4 regions of the Pseudobutyrivibrio sp. UC1225 genome follow, and region 4 is predicted to be linked to each of the others. Evidence: predicted binding sites of a transcription regulator. Region 4 holds the regulator's gene; each other region holds the start of a gene.
What was found. The regulator Rex, encoded in region 4, represses fermentation and respiration genes when NADH is low (regulators of the CRP and FNR family bind a similar motif). The targets are predictions, from matches to a motif close to ATTGTTAANTANTTAACAAT.
Positions count from the first base shown of each region.

Region 1 (3,207 bases), 400 kb from region 4:
CTTTCTAACCTCTTCGATAACAAGCTTTGTAAAACGAGCTCTGTTCTCTGCAGAACCGCCAAACTCATCTGTACGCTTATTAGTTGTAGGTGAAAGGAACTGGCTAAGAAGATATGAATGACCTGCATGAATCTCAACGCAGTCGAAGCCGGCTGTCTGAGCACGCTTTGCAGCCTCACCATACTTCTTAACGATCTCATAAATCTCTTCCTTCTCAAGTGGACGTGGAGTCTCTCCGCCAGCCTTTGAAGGAATATCAGATGCTGAAACTGGCTGCATACCTGTACGTGCAGAAACAGCTGATGCACCTGCATGGTTAATCTGGATACCTACGCAAGCACCGTGCTTGTGCATTCTCTCAGTAAAATACCATAAACGTGGAATGTAATTGTCGTGATCAATTCTTAGCTGAGTTGTACCATTTGAACCCTGTGGTGAAAATACGCTGGCATTTTCTACCATTAAAAGACCTGTGCCACCTTTAGCACGCTGCTCATAATAATCGATATGCACAAAAGTCATCTCGCCATTCTGATCACCATAGTTTGTTCCCATTGGTGTCATCATAACACGATTCTTAAGTGTCATACGACGAATTGTAAGTGGTTCAAAAATGTGTGGATACTTAGTTTTCATAATTTAGACGCTCCTATTAAATAAACAATTATTTACGTAGAGCTATTCAGAATTTAAAAAAAGCGGGCATGCTTCTTATAATAGAAGTATAATCCCGCTTTAACTAATAAATCCAATGCATTTTTTGCAAATTATTAATGCATTGAGTGTACTAATATAAAATCTATCATACGCTGAACCGCTGGCATTTGGTATCTTCCTTTTATGTATGCCATGTAAACAGTGTGTGAAACGTACTGTTCTGTTGAAAGCTTCCTTATAGTAACATCCCCTCTATGTATAGAAGTTACATCTGCAACCAAAGCTATTCCAAAGTCCGCCGCAACTAGGGAAGCAATGCCATTTTCATCAGGTGATTCGCAAATAAAATTAGGTTCAACATCATTATGAGTAAAGAAATCTCTGGTAAGTCGGCCTAAACCTGAGTTTCTTGTATAGCCTAACACAGGATACTTAGAAAAAGCGCTGGCATCAATCAGATCACACTCTTCCAGAGGATGTCCCTTTGGCATAATAACCACCAGCTCCTGTTGCATAACAGGAATAAACTTAATATTAGGCTCATCTTTAACAAAGGAACCAAATATAATATCGTAATTACCCGCCTTTAAGCCTTCTATATTTCTAGAGGTAATATCCTGATGGAAGGTAAAGGTGACAGCCTGATTCTTCTCTTCTAATAAGAAGGCTCTGCACATATTAGGAATAAAGGACCCAGCAAGAGGAGCCACATAGGCAAGATCAATGTGTCCTCCAGAACCTGATAGCTGATGCATCTTTCTATCACACTGATTTACTTCTCTAAGAATCTTATCAACATGCTCAAAAAAGATATCCCCAGTTTTTGTAAGCACAACATTTCTACCTGTCTTTTCAAACAGAACAACTCCAAGCTCGCTCTCTAATGAACCAATGGAACGACTCAAAGATGGCTCCGATATATGAAGCTTCTCTGCTGCCTGGTTGAAATGCTGTAGCTTAGCTGCCTCATAAAAATACGTGAGTTGATTTAATGTCATATTGGACTCCTTTTCATAGTTCATTCATAAAACTGCACAATTTGTTCACAATTAATTCGTTCTATATGTCTAATAATACCACAATCAGTACATTTATGCTATTAATTCTACGCAATATAAGTATTGGAAGTTTTCTATTAATACATTTACAATAATATACATAGAGACTGTTAAGAATTTAACAATTTAACTAGCGGGCACTGTTAAAATCAAAAATTCTTAATAAACACTTTTGGAGGAAATGAATAATGGCAGAAAGAATCACTGGCCACACCGAGCTCATCGGTCTTATGGCCTATCCAATCAGACACTCTAGCTCACCAGCTATGCACAACGAGGCTTTTGCTTACCTTGGTCTCGATTATGCATATCTCGCATTTGAGGTAGATAACAGCACACTTGAGGACGCAGTTAAGGGACTTAGAGCTCTTAAGCTTGTTGGCTCGAACGTATCAATGCCAAACAAGACTGTTGTTGGACAGTATCTTGACAAGCTCTCTCCTGCTGCTGAGCTTTGCGGTGCTGTAAACACTATTACAAACGAGAATGGTGTTCTTACAGGTCACATCACAGATGGTATTGGTTACATGCAGTCACTTAAGGATTACGATATCGATGTAATCGGAAAGAAAATGACTATCGTTGGTTGCGGTGGTGCTGGTACAGCAATCCAGATTCAGGCAGCTCTTGATGGCGTTAAGGAATTATCTATCTTCAACATCAAGGATGCATTCTGGGACAAGGCACAGGAGACAGTTGACAAGATCAACGACAGAACAGATTGTAAAGCAACTCTTTACGATCTTGCTGATAAGGATGCTCTTAGACGCGAAATCGCAGACAGCTACCTTCTTGCAAACGCAACAGGAATGGGTATGAAGCCTCTCGAGGGTCAGACATGGCTTCCAGATACTTCTTATCTCCGTCCAGACCTTATCGTTACCGATACTGTTTATGCTCCAGCTAAGACAAAGTTCTTAGAGATGGCTGAAGAAGTTGGATGTAAGAAGATGAACGGTCTTGGCATGATGCTCTTCCAGGGCGCTGCTGGTTTCAAGCTTTGGACAGGTCAGGATATGCCAATCGAACATATGAAGGAAGTACTTGGAATTAAGTACGAGTAATCAAATTGATTTCATATTAAATAATGAAAGGAAATCTCATGGGAACAAATTCAAAAGCAAAATATTATCCTGCAGCTTTAATTCTTTATTTGAACTACTTCATTCACGGAGTAGGCTGCTCAATTCTTGGACAGTCAGTTATCAAAGAGGCTCTCGCTACTAGCTGGGGCGTTGAGGTAATGTCAATCACAGCTATTTCAGCTGCACTTGGTCTCGGAAGACTTATCGCTCTTCCATTCGCTGGACCTCTTTCTGATAAGCTTGGTCGTCGTATCTCTGTAGTTATCGGTGGTTGCTCTTATGCAATCTACGTTATCGGTCTTGCACTTGCCTTCAATGCAGGTACAAACGGTGGTTACCAGATTGCTTATATCTGCGCTATCATCGGTGGTATTGCTAACTCTTTCCTTGATACTGGTATTTACCCA
Region 1 covers NZ_FOVQ01000001.1:615,347-618,553, forward strand. The annotation lists gene BMZ41_RS02830 (oxidoreductase) at 1-636, opposite strand, end outside; gene BMZ41_RS02835 (LysR family transcriptional regulator) at 771-1,655, opposite strand; gene BMZ41_RS02840 (shikimate dehydrogenase) at 1,904-2,779, shown strand; gene BMZ41_RS02845 (MFS transporter) at 2,818-3,207, shown strand, end outside.
Region 1: a site for Rex is predicted at 1,822-1,841, ahead of BMZ41_RS02840 (shikimate dehydrogenase). Genes of this name have one in related genera too.

Region 2 (3,207 bases), on a different contig from region 4:
GAGAACATCTTTGGACGTGAACCTGTAGCAAGGATAACTGCATCAAACTGCTTATCAAGGATTTCCTTATCTGTAGCCTTTGTATTGAGGTGAACCTCTACGCCAAGACGAACCATCTCATCCTCGTACCATTTAGCAAGAGCGATGTCATCCTCCTTGAATGCTGGAGCGCCACCAGGGATAAGGTTACCACCGAGGCGACCTGTTGCCTCGTAAAGAACTGGCTCGTGTCCTCTCTCTGCAAGTACACGTGCTGCCTCACAGCCTGCAACACCGCCACCTACAACGAGAACCTTCTTCTTCTTAACGATTGGGTTGTACTGATTAAGTCTTTCCTTACCAGCCTGTGGATTAACTGCACAGTTGATAAGTGAATAAGTCTGGATACGACCCATGCAGCCTTCCTGACAGCTGATACATGGACGAATCTGGCTAAGATTGTCTCTACGAATCTTGTTTACGATATCTGGATCTGCAAGTGTTGGACGGCCAAGTGAAATCATGTCGCAGATATCATTGTTTAAGCAGTCAAGCGCTGTATCTGGATTATCAACACGACCAGCCATGATAACTGGGATGTTAACGTGCTCCTTAGTGATTCTTGCAAATTCCTTGTATGGAGCCTTCTCCATATACATTGGTGGGTGATTCCACCACCATGCATCGTATGTACCTGCATCTACATCAAGGGCATCATAGCCGTACTTCTCAAGAAGCTTAGCTGCCTCGATACCTTCCTCGATATCACGGCCCTTCTCTTCGAATTCTTCACCTGGAAGTGCTCCCTCACGGAAGTCCTTAACCATGCTCTTAAGAGAAAATCTCATTGCAACTGGGAAGTCCCAACCACAAGTCTTTGCGATTTCTTCACGGATTTCCTTAGCAAAACGAAGTCTGTTCTCTAAGCTTCCGCCGTACTCGTCTGTACGCTGATTGAAGAATGAGATAGCGAACTGATCGATAAGGTAACCCTCGTGAACAGCGTGAATCTCAACACCATCGAAGCCTGCACGCTTAGCATTGTAAGCACCCTTACCAAAGCTCTCAACGATTCCGTGAATCTCTTCTACTGTAAGTGGACGGCAAGTCTTATCAAGCCATCTGTGTGGAATAGCTGATGCTGAAACTGGTGGGAACTCACCTAAGTTTGTAGGAATAGTAACACGTCCAAATCCACCTGACATCTGTAAGAAAATCTTTGAGCCGTATGCGTGTACGCGCTCTGTCATCTCACGGCTAGTTCTAACGAACTGTACTGGATTGTATGTAGAGTTTGGTGTGTTTGGGAATGAAGGCTTCTCTACCTCAGTGTCTGAGAAAGTAACACCTGTGATGATAAGACCGATACCACCCTGTGCACGTCTTGTATAGTAGTCGATACCTCTGTCATTCCATCCACCTTCGCAATCTCCAAGACCAAGAGGTCCCATAGGAGCCATTGCGTAACGGTTCTTGATTTCGAGCTTACCAATCTTGATAGGCTCAAAAAGTCCCTGGTATTTCATTGTTGAATCCTCCTTTTACTTTGTTATTATTTTAACGTTGTCTAAAAATAATAACCATCAACAAAAAGTTGTCGTCGAACAACTAATCTTTTATGACCCAAAAATCCCAATAAAAAAGCTGCCTCAGAACTATGCCTGAAGCAGCCCATATAATTAATTTTTTGAGTTATTGTGGTCAGCTTAAGCCTTTGCCAATGCCTCTAACATTGCAACTGCACCATCCTCTGAAATCTCGCTGGAATCTATAATCAAATCGAAGTACTCGATAGAACCCCACTTTCCACCATTTACGTGGGTGGTAAAGAATTTCTCACGCTTCTTATCGAATTTCTTCATTGTCTCATCGATTTTGTTTTCCTCGATTTTCTCGACATTCTTAGCACGGTCACGGCGATATGAATCACGTGCTGTAATGAATACCTTAAGAATCTTTTTATCCTTAAGAATCTCGCTGGCGCCACGGCCTACAAAAATACAGCCTGGCTGCTCAGCTGCCTCTTTAATAATAGACACCTGAGTATCATAAATCTTCTCCTCCATGGAAGGATTATCTCCTGGAGCATTGAAGAATGTCTTAACAGGATTCTGCTCATCCATGCCTGAAACCACATCATAATCCAGCCCCATACGTTTACAGGTTTCAACTACTACGCTGCGGTCGTACAAGCGATAATTTAATCGCTTTGCAAGCTGTTCAGCAATCTTGTGTCCACCACTACCGTAGGTACGTTCAATGGCAATATAGTCATACATAATGAGCCCCTCCTTAATTTGAATCAAATTTTCAATACATCAGTAACTGTTATTTCCCCATCTTTACCTAAAAATACTATATCATATCCGTGATAGGCAAGCCTAAAATCTCGCTGCTTTCCACGGTCATAGCCAGCTCTTGGATCCTGCCCTAACAGCTCCACTGCTGATTCTCTGATTTCCTCCGGAAGCTTCTGTAAAAGCTCCTGTGGAAAATCCACCTTAACCTGTGCTCCCTTTGAAAGCTCATCTGTAAAGCCTCCCCTGGCATTGGGATGAGCATCCGCATAAGGAATATAAGGTTTTATATCGTAAATTGGTGTGCCATCAAGCATATCCACGCCCTTTACCACAAGGACTGGGCCGAACTCCTCTTTCTCCTGAACCTCTATGAGCTCCACAGATGAAAGACCGATATTGTTTGGCCTAAATGGCGCTCGGGTGGCAAATACCCCCATGTGCTTCTGACCTCCCAGTCGAGGTGGACGAACGGTGCCTCCCTCTAAGGGCTTATTCTTGGAAAATCCCCAGATGAGCCACAGATAGTCGTAATCCGTGATTCCATCGATAAAAGTGGGATTTCTAAATTCTGGTTCGAAGATAATGTGGCCTATTTCACCAACCAATCCACTTTGTCTAGGTATACCAAACTTTTGTGTAAATCCTGTGTTTATATGAGCAATCTGCGTTAATTCCATATTTATATTATAAAAAAGGCTCCCCACAATGGGAAGCCTAAAATTTTTATTTATTTTCCTTCGTATGTTACAACTGAAGCTACATCATACTTTGCAAGCTTCTCGCGTCCGTTAAGACCAGCAAGCTCCATAAGGAATACAACCTTGGCAACTTCGCCACCAAGCTCCTCGATAAGCTCGCAAGCTGCCTCGATAGTACCGCCTGTAGCGATAAGATCGTCAACTACAACAACCTTCTGTCCTGGCTTAAC
Region 2 covers NZ_FOVQ01000002.1:252,467-255,673, reverse strand. The annotation lists gene BMZ41_RS04040 (oxidoreductase) at 1-1,505, opposite strand, end outside; gene BMZ41_RS04035 (cytidylate kinase-like family protein) at 1,686-2,258, opposite strand; gene tsaA (tRNA (N6-threonylcarbamoyladenosine(37)-N6)-methyltransferase TrmO) at 2,282-2,956, opposite strand; gene BMZ41_RS04025 (adenine phosphoribosyltransferase) at 3,007-3,207, opposite strand, start outside.
Region 2: a site for Rex is predicted at 1,525-1,544, ahead of BMZ41_RS04040 (oxidoreductase). Genes of this name have one in related genera too.

Region 3 (3,207 bases), on a different contig from region 4:
TCTGTTTTTTTGGCAAATGGGTAGCCATTATTATCGTTATCATTCAATGTCTCAACTGTGGTGCCGGCCTCTGTCTTACTACTTCCACCATTTAAATACATTCCGTAGACTGTCAACTCTCTGATAGAAGCTTCAAGAGCCTCCTCTTCTGACATAACAGCAGGCGAAGGCACAGCTGCTGTATTCATATCGTTAACATCAGCTGCTACAGTATTTGGCAGAGCCATAGCAATAATAATCAACATTATTACCAGTGTGCCAAAGGCATGCTTTATTATTTTCTTATGTGGCATCAAAGAGCGGAAATCGATGCGCTCTAGAGAACGCTTAACACTCTTGATAAAAGCCTTTAATAATATCTTCATTAATTCTATCTTATTAATCTTCGACATTCTTTCTTTTGTCATAGAACCCTCTCACTTGTAAAAACCATAGACCAAAACAATGAGATTCTACTTTGGAGTTGTGTTATATTTGTGTCTTGATTATGAATTAATTATGTTTGAAATAACATAATACACTTATGTGTATTTTAAGAAACAAAAAAAGTCAGATGAGTCTATTGTGACCCATCTGACCTTTATAAATTCAATTATTATTTGTTTGAGCGTCTCCAGATATTCATCTTCTCTGCTTCTGCGATAAGCTCGTCTCTGAAATCTGGATGAGCGATAGAGATAATCTTCTCTGCACGCTCCCAAGCTGAAAGTCCCTTAAGGCAAACTTTACCATACTCTGTAACAAGATAATGAGTGTTAGCACGAGTATCTGTAACGATAGAACCCTCTGCAAGTGTAGGACGGATACGGCTCTTTACAGTACCATCCTTTGTTGTGAAGGTAGATGAAAGACATACAAAGCTCTTTCCACCATTTGAAAGGTAAGCACCAAGTACGAAATCAAGCTGTCCGCCTGCTCCTGAAATGTGCTTTGTTCCAGCAGACTCTGCATTAATCTGTCCAAATAAATCTACATCAACTGCATTATTAATAGAAATGAAGTTATCAAGTGCAGAAATCTGACGGATGTCGTTTGTATAATCAACAGGTGCACTCATAAGCTCTGGATTCTCATCCATGTAATCGTACATCTTCTTTGTACCAGCACCGAAAGCATATGTCTGACGGAAACGATCAATGTTCTTCTTTGCACCAGTAATCTTTCCAGCCTTAGCGATATCAACAAATGCATCTACGTACATCTCTGTATGAACACCAAGATCCTTAAGATCTGACTCAGCAATCATGGCACCAACAGTGTTTGGCATACCACCGATACCAAGCTGTAAGCAGGCGCCGTTTGGAATCTCCTCAACGATAAGCTTAGCAACAGCCTTATCTACATCTGTAGGAGCTCCGCCGCCACCCATCTCAAGAATAGCTGGGTTCTCACCCTCAACGATAGCGTCAACCTTAGAAATGTGAATGCCCTCTTCGAAGCCACCTAAGCAACGAGGCATGTTCTCATTAACCTCAACGATGATGTGCTTAGACTTTTCAACTGCAGCCATAAGGTGTGATGCGTTAGGACCGAAGTTGAAATATCCATGATTGTCCATTGTAGTTGTCTGAATCATAAGAACATCGTTTGGCTCGATGTGCTCTCTATAATATCTAGGAAGCTCAGAGTATCTGATAGGTGCATAGAAAGAGCAGCCTCTAGCAATAAGCTTTCTTTCAATACCACCCATGTGCCATGAGTTCCATGTGAAATGCTCGCCAGCATCCTCACGCTCAAAAATAGCTGGAAGCTTCATTAAGATTCCACCACGAACCTTAATGTCTCTAAGCTCATCTGTGCGAGCTGCAAGTGCCTTATCCAAAGCATCTGGTGTACCTGTGCACCAACCATAATCTACCCAGTCACCGCTCTTTACTACCTTTACAGCTTCTGCTGCTGTAGTAAGTTTTTTCTTGTACTCAGCTTGAAAATCCATATTATCCTCCGCTCGTTAAAAAATTATCAATTAATGATATTCTAACACTTTTATTCCTCGATGTCATCTACGATTTAACAATAATATGTATTATATTCCACAATTACAATAGTATTTCTTTTATCTTTTTCTCTACCAATTTTATATTAAGCGGTATTCTTTCAGACTCCATTGTTATAATCAAATCCTGACCAATTGCTATCCCAGCCTCCTCATAATACGCCAATTTTCCCATATTTTTCACCGCATATTCTTCATTATCTATCAGCCCCAAATGCTCCCAAATATATGTCTTTCTTTTCTTCACGTTCAATACCGTAAAATCAGGATACGTTGTTTTATTCCCAATTCTATACTCTGTTTCGTATGAATAAGGTATTCCATATTTGTGCAACATATCGGCGATAATCTTTTCTGATTTCGAACGCACCTGTTCACCTCGGTCCGTTTCATATCCAATATTAATAGGGTATGTATTCATGTTTCCTGGGTATTTCTGATACCATTTTCCAATATAATCTTCTGTAGATGAAATTAGGGGCCTAACTAGCTGTTTTCTTCCTTCACTGTAGTTTTCAAATATTTCCGCTACATCAGAACATTCTATATATTTTATAGCCGACAATAATGCTTTTTGTTTTTTCTTAAGCAGTCTGCTAGCTTTTTGTTCATAATCAAGCTGCACTACCTTTATTGCAAGATCTCGTTCCGATACTTTCAGATATCTTTCCACAGTATCCTTTGGCCCTTTGAAATAGTACTGAAAGGTTCTTCTTTTCTTTGCTATTCTTATTACTCCTTCAGGTGTCCCCCTGAGTTTTTCTATATTTCCATTGTTAATCTTTATAAGAGCATTTACCTTTTCAAGTTCCTTTTCTAAGTGCTTCCTGTATTCTTCCAATTCCTTTACTCCTTTTCCATAATTTAGTTACATTTTTACCCATTGTTTCGCTTCTTTTGCTGTTTGGCAGGTACACTATGCCTGTCACTGTACCCATTGCTTTGCCACTTCCGCAGTCTAGTAGGTATGCCACACCTGTCACTCTACCCACTGAATTGCTTTTTTCACAGTCCAGTGGGTATATCACGCCCTTCACTGTACCCACTGCGTTACCACTTTCACAGTTTCATGGGCACACTTCACCTACCTCCGTACCCACTAATGAATTAACCCATCAATTTCGTAGGTACATACCACCTGTCACCGTACCCACAAAACCTATAAAATGGTAAAACGATGGGCACCTTCACTAGCAAGAGACCTTATTTAT
Region 3 covers NZ_FOVQ01000002.1:465,678-468,884, reverse strand. The annotation lists gene BMZ41_RS04995 (hypothetical protein) at 1-407, opposite strand, end outside; gene BMZ41_RS04990 (butyryl-CoA:acetate CoA-transferase) at 596-1,936, opposite strand; gene BMZ41_RS04985 (PDDEXK family nuclease) at 2,040-2,837, opposite strand; gene BMZ41_RS04980 (hypothetical protein) at 2,800-3,042, opposite strand.
Region 3: a site for Rex is predicted at 1,948-1,967, ahead of BMZ41_RS04990 (butyryl-CoA:acetate CoA-transferase). Genes of this name have one in related genera too.

Region 4 (3,207 bases):
TTAGTCTTTAAAATTCATAGATTATTCAGATTCATCTGAAGTTGCATCTTCAGAGTTATTAGATTCTTTTGTTTCCTTTGACACAGCCTCCAAATCCACATCTTCTAAATCAACGTTAGATAAATCAGCTACTTCAGCATCTGTCGATTTTTTGGGTGCAGCATCATCGATTTTATCATCGGCTATACCAATATAAAAGTCGCCATTTTGCATATCAAAGAGATTTAAAACTTCCATTCCAAATACATCATGCATATATGAATATATTTCTTTATTATTTATCTCTCGATTATGCTTTCTAATAACATTTTTTTTGAGCTGAACACGGATATCTTTTATCCAATTTGTGATTTCTTCAGCCTCTGAAGAATTAGTCCTAAGCTTATCATAACAAAAATCCATGGTTGCCATCATAAGCTCTCTGTTTACCTCATCAGTTTGGGCAGGTAAATCCTTCTGTTCGTCTTCGGCAGCAGCAATCCTCTCGTTACATTCTTCAAGAAGTCTTTTATCATCGTCAAGTTTCTTTGAAACCAAGTCAGAGGTGCCCTCCATATTTTCCATAACGGAAGCCATAAGACTTTCTTTTACTTTTTTTAAATCCTTTAATTCCTTTTTGAGCTCAGCATCTCTTTTGAGGAGCTCATTTTCTTTTGTTTCTAAATCTTTAACGGTATCAGGCTTGCCTCCTAAGGCAAAAAGCCTGTGCCATTTTTGATCTAAAATAAGCATTGGAACCTTGATTTTAGCAATTGCACTTTGAAAATCATGTTCTGCCATAAAATCACCTACTTATTTTGCTTGGTAATATTATATGATAACTGCATTAAGCTGTCAGAAAGATGAACATTTTCAATAACAACATCTGGAATATCATCCAAATCAACATGAGCAAAGTTCCAAATAGCGTGAACGCCAAGTGAAACCAGCTTTAAAGCTGTTGATTTTGCATTTGCCTTTGGAAGTGTGAGGGCTGCAATTTCAACATCATTATTCTTAATAAATTCTGGTAATTCATCAAGCATCTGGATAGGTAAATCCCTAACCATTTTACCTTTTAAATCAGGGTTTGTATCAAATAAACCGATAATCTTGAAACCAACTCGTTCAAATTTAACATATCCTGCAATAGCCTGGCCAAGATTACCAGCACCAATAACTATAACGTTATGAGTCTCATTAACACCAAGGATATTTCCAATTTCGTCATGAAGATAAGCTACATTGTAACCATAGCCCTGCTGGCCAAAGCCGCCGAAATTGTTAAGATCCTGTCTTATTTGAGATGCCGTAACGTGCATACGCTTGCTTAAATCATTTGAAGAAATGCGTTCAACACCATCATCTAGAAGCTCTCCTAAGTATCTATAGTATCTAGGAAGTCTCCTGATTACTGCCTGCGAAATCTGTTTGTCCAAAATAAACGCCTCCTAATAAAAGATTAATTTTATTATAGGGTTCGCAAAAAAGTTTGTCAACAAATTAACAATTTATACGCTATATACTACTGATTTCCTCCCACTGTTGGTATAGGTTATCAAGTTTAGCATTTATTTCGTTCTGTTTAGCAGTCAATTCATTTAATTTAGCTGAATTGGTCATATTCTCAGGCTTGATAAATTCCTCGTCTATAGAGGCTTTCTCAGCTTCAAGCTGTTCTATTTCTTCTTCAATCTTTGAAATACGATTCTGAAGCTTTCTTTTCTCTGCTTCGATACGCTTCTGTTCCTTGAAGTCCAGCTTTGCAGCTGTTTCTTCCTGATTTGTTCCAGAGCCCTGAGACACGCTTGATGTAGATGAATTGCCATATAACTGCTCTTTCTTGGCAATGTATTCATCATAGTTACCAAGATATTTTGTCAGTCCACCATTTGAAAGCTCCAAAATGGTATTGGCGGTTTTATTTACAAAATATCTATCGTGACTTACATATAAAAGAGTACCATCATATTCATTAAGCGCCTCTTCAAGCATCTGTTTTGAATCCATATCCAAGTGGTTGGTAGGCTCATCGAGAATCAGAAGGTTTGATTTTGAAAGCATAAGCTTTGCAAGAGATACTCTTCCTCGTTCACCACCTGATAAATCACTGATACGCTTGAAAACATCATCCTCAGTAAACATAAAGGCTGCTAAAGTGTTTCTAACCTTTGTTTCTGTAAGGAAAGGATAAGCATCGTGAAGCTCACTGAAAATTGTATTAGATTCAGTAAGTCCCTGCTGCTCCTGATCGTAGTAGCCTACAGTTACATTTGCACCAAAACGAATCTCACCGGATTCGAAATCAGTAAGACCATTTATACATTTTAAAATTGTAGTTTTGCCTGTACCGTTATCACCTAAGATAGCGATTCTATCGCCCTTATGGACGTCAAAAGATAAATCTGTAAAGATGTTTTTATCGTCATAAGATTTGGTTACATGGGAAAAATCAAGAACATCCTTACCGCTTTCTTTTTCAATCTCAAGAGTAAGACGCATTTTTGGTAAATCCTTATCAGGTGCATCCATTACATCCATTTTATCAAGAAGCTTTTTACGGCTTTCAGCTCTTTTGATAGATTTTTCTCTATTGTATGACTGAAGCTTTTCAATTACTGCCTTCTGATGTTCTATTTCCTTCTGCTGCTTTTCATAAGCATTTTCGTAGGAAATCTGAGCAAGCTCTTTCTGAGCAACAAAGGATGAGTAATTACCAGTATATACACTGGTTCTGCCGTAAGATAAATCAACTACATGGTCAGCGATTTTATCAAGGAAATATCTATCGTGGGCAACAATTACAACAGCACCTTTATAGGAAGCCAGATATCCTTCCAACCACATTATAGAATTTAAATCCAGGTGGTTTATAGGCTCATCAAGAAGAAGTAAATCTGGTGAAGATGCCAGCAATCGACCAAGACTTACTCTTGTTTTCTGACCGCCCGAGAGCTCATTCATACTTTTCGAAAGATCGTCACCCTCAAAGCCTAAACCTTTAAGAATACCTACAGCTTCAGAACGGAAGGTGTATCCTCCCTTTAAATCAAACTGATGCTGAAGCTTATGATAATCCTCCATAAATGCTTCCATCTCTTCATGAGAAAGCTGACTCATTTGCTGTTCCATTTCTGTCAGGCGCTTTTCCATTGAAAGAAGGTCTTCTCTGGCACCAAGAACAGTGTCTAATATATTGCTTCCGAAGGAATCCTCTTGATACTGAGC
Region 4 covers NZ_FOVQ01000001.1:215,785-218,991, forward strand. The annotation lists gene BMZ41_RS01075 (hypothetical protein) at 22-780, opposite strand; gene BMZ41_RS01080 (redox-sensing transcriptional repressor Rex) at 789-1,421, opposite strand; gene abc-f (ribosomal protection-like ABC-F family protein) at 1,498-3,207, opposite strand, start outside.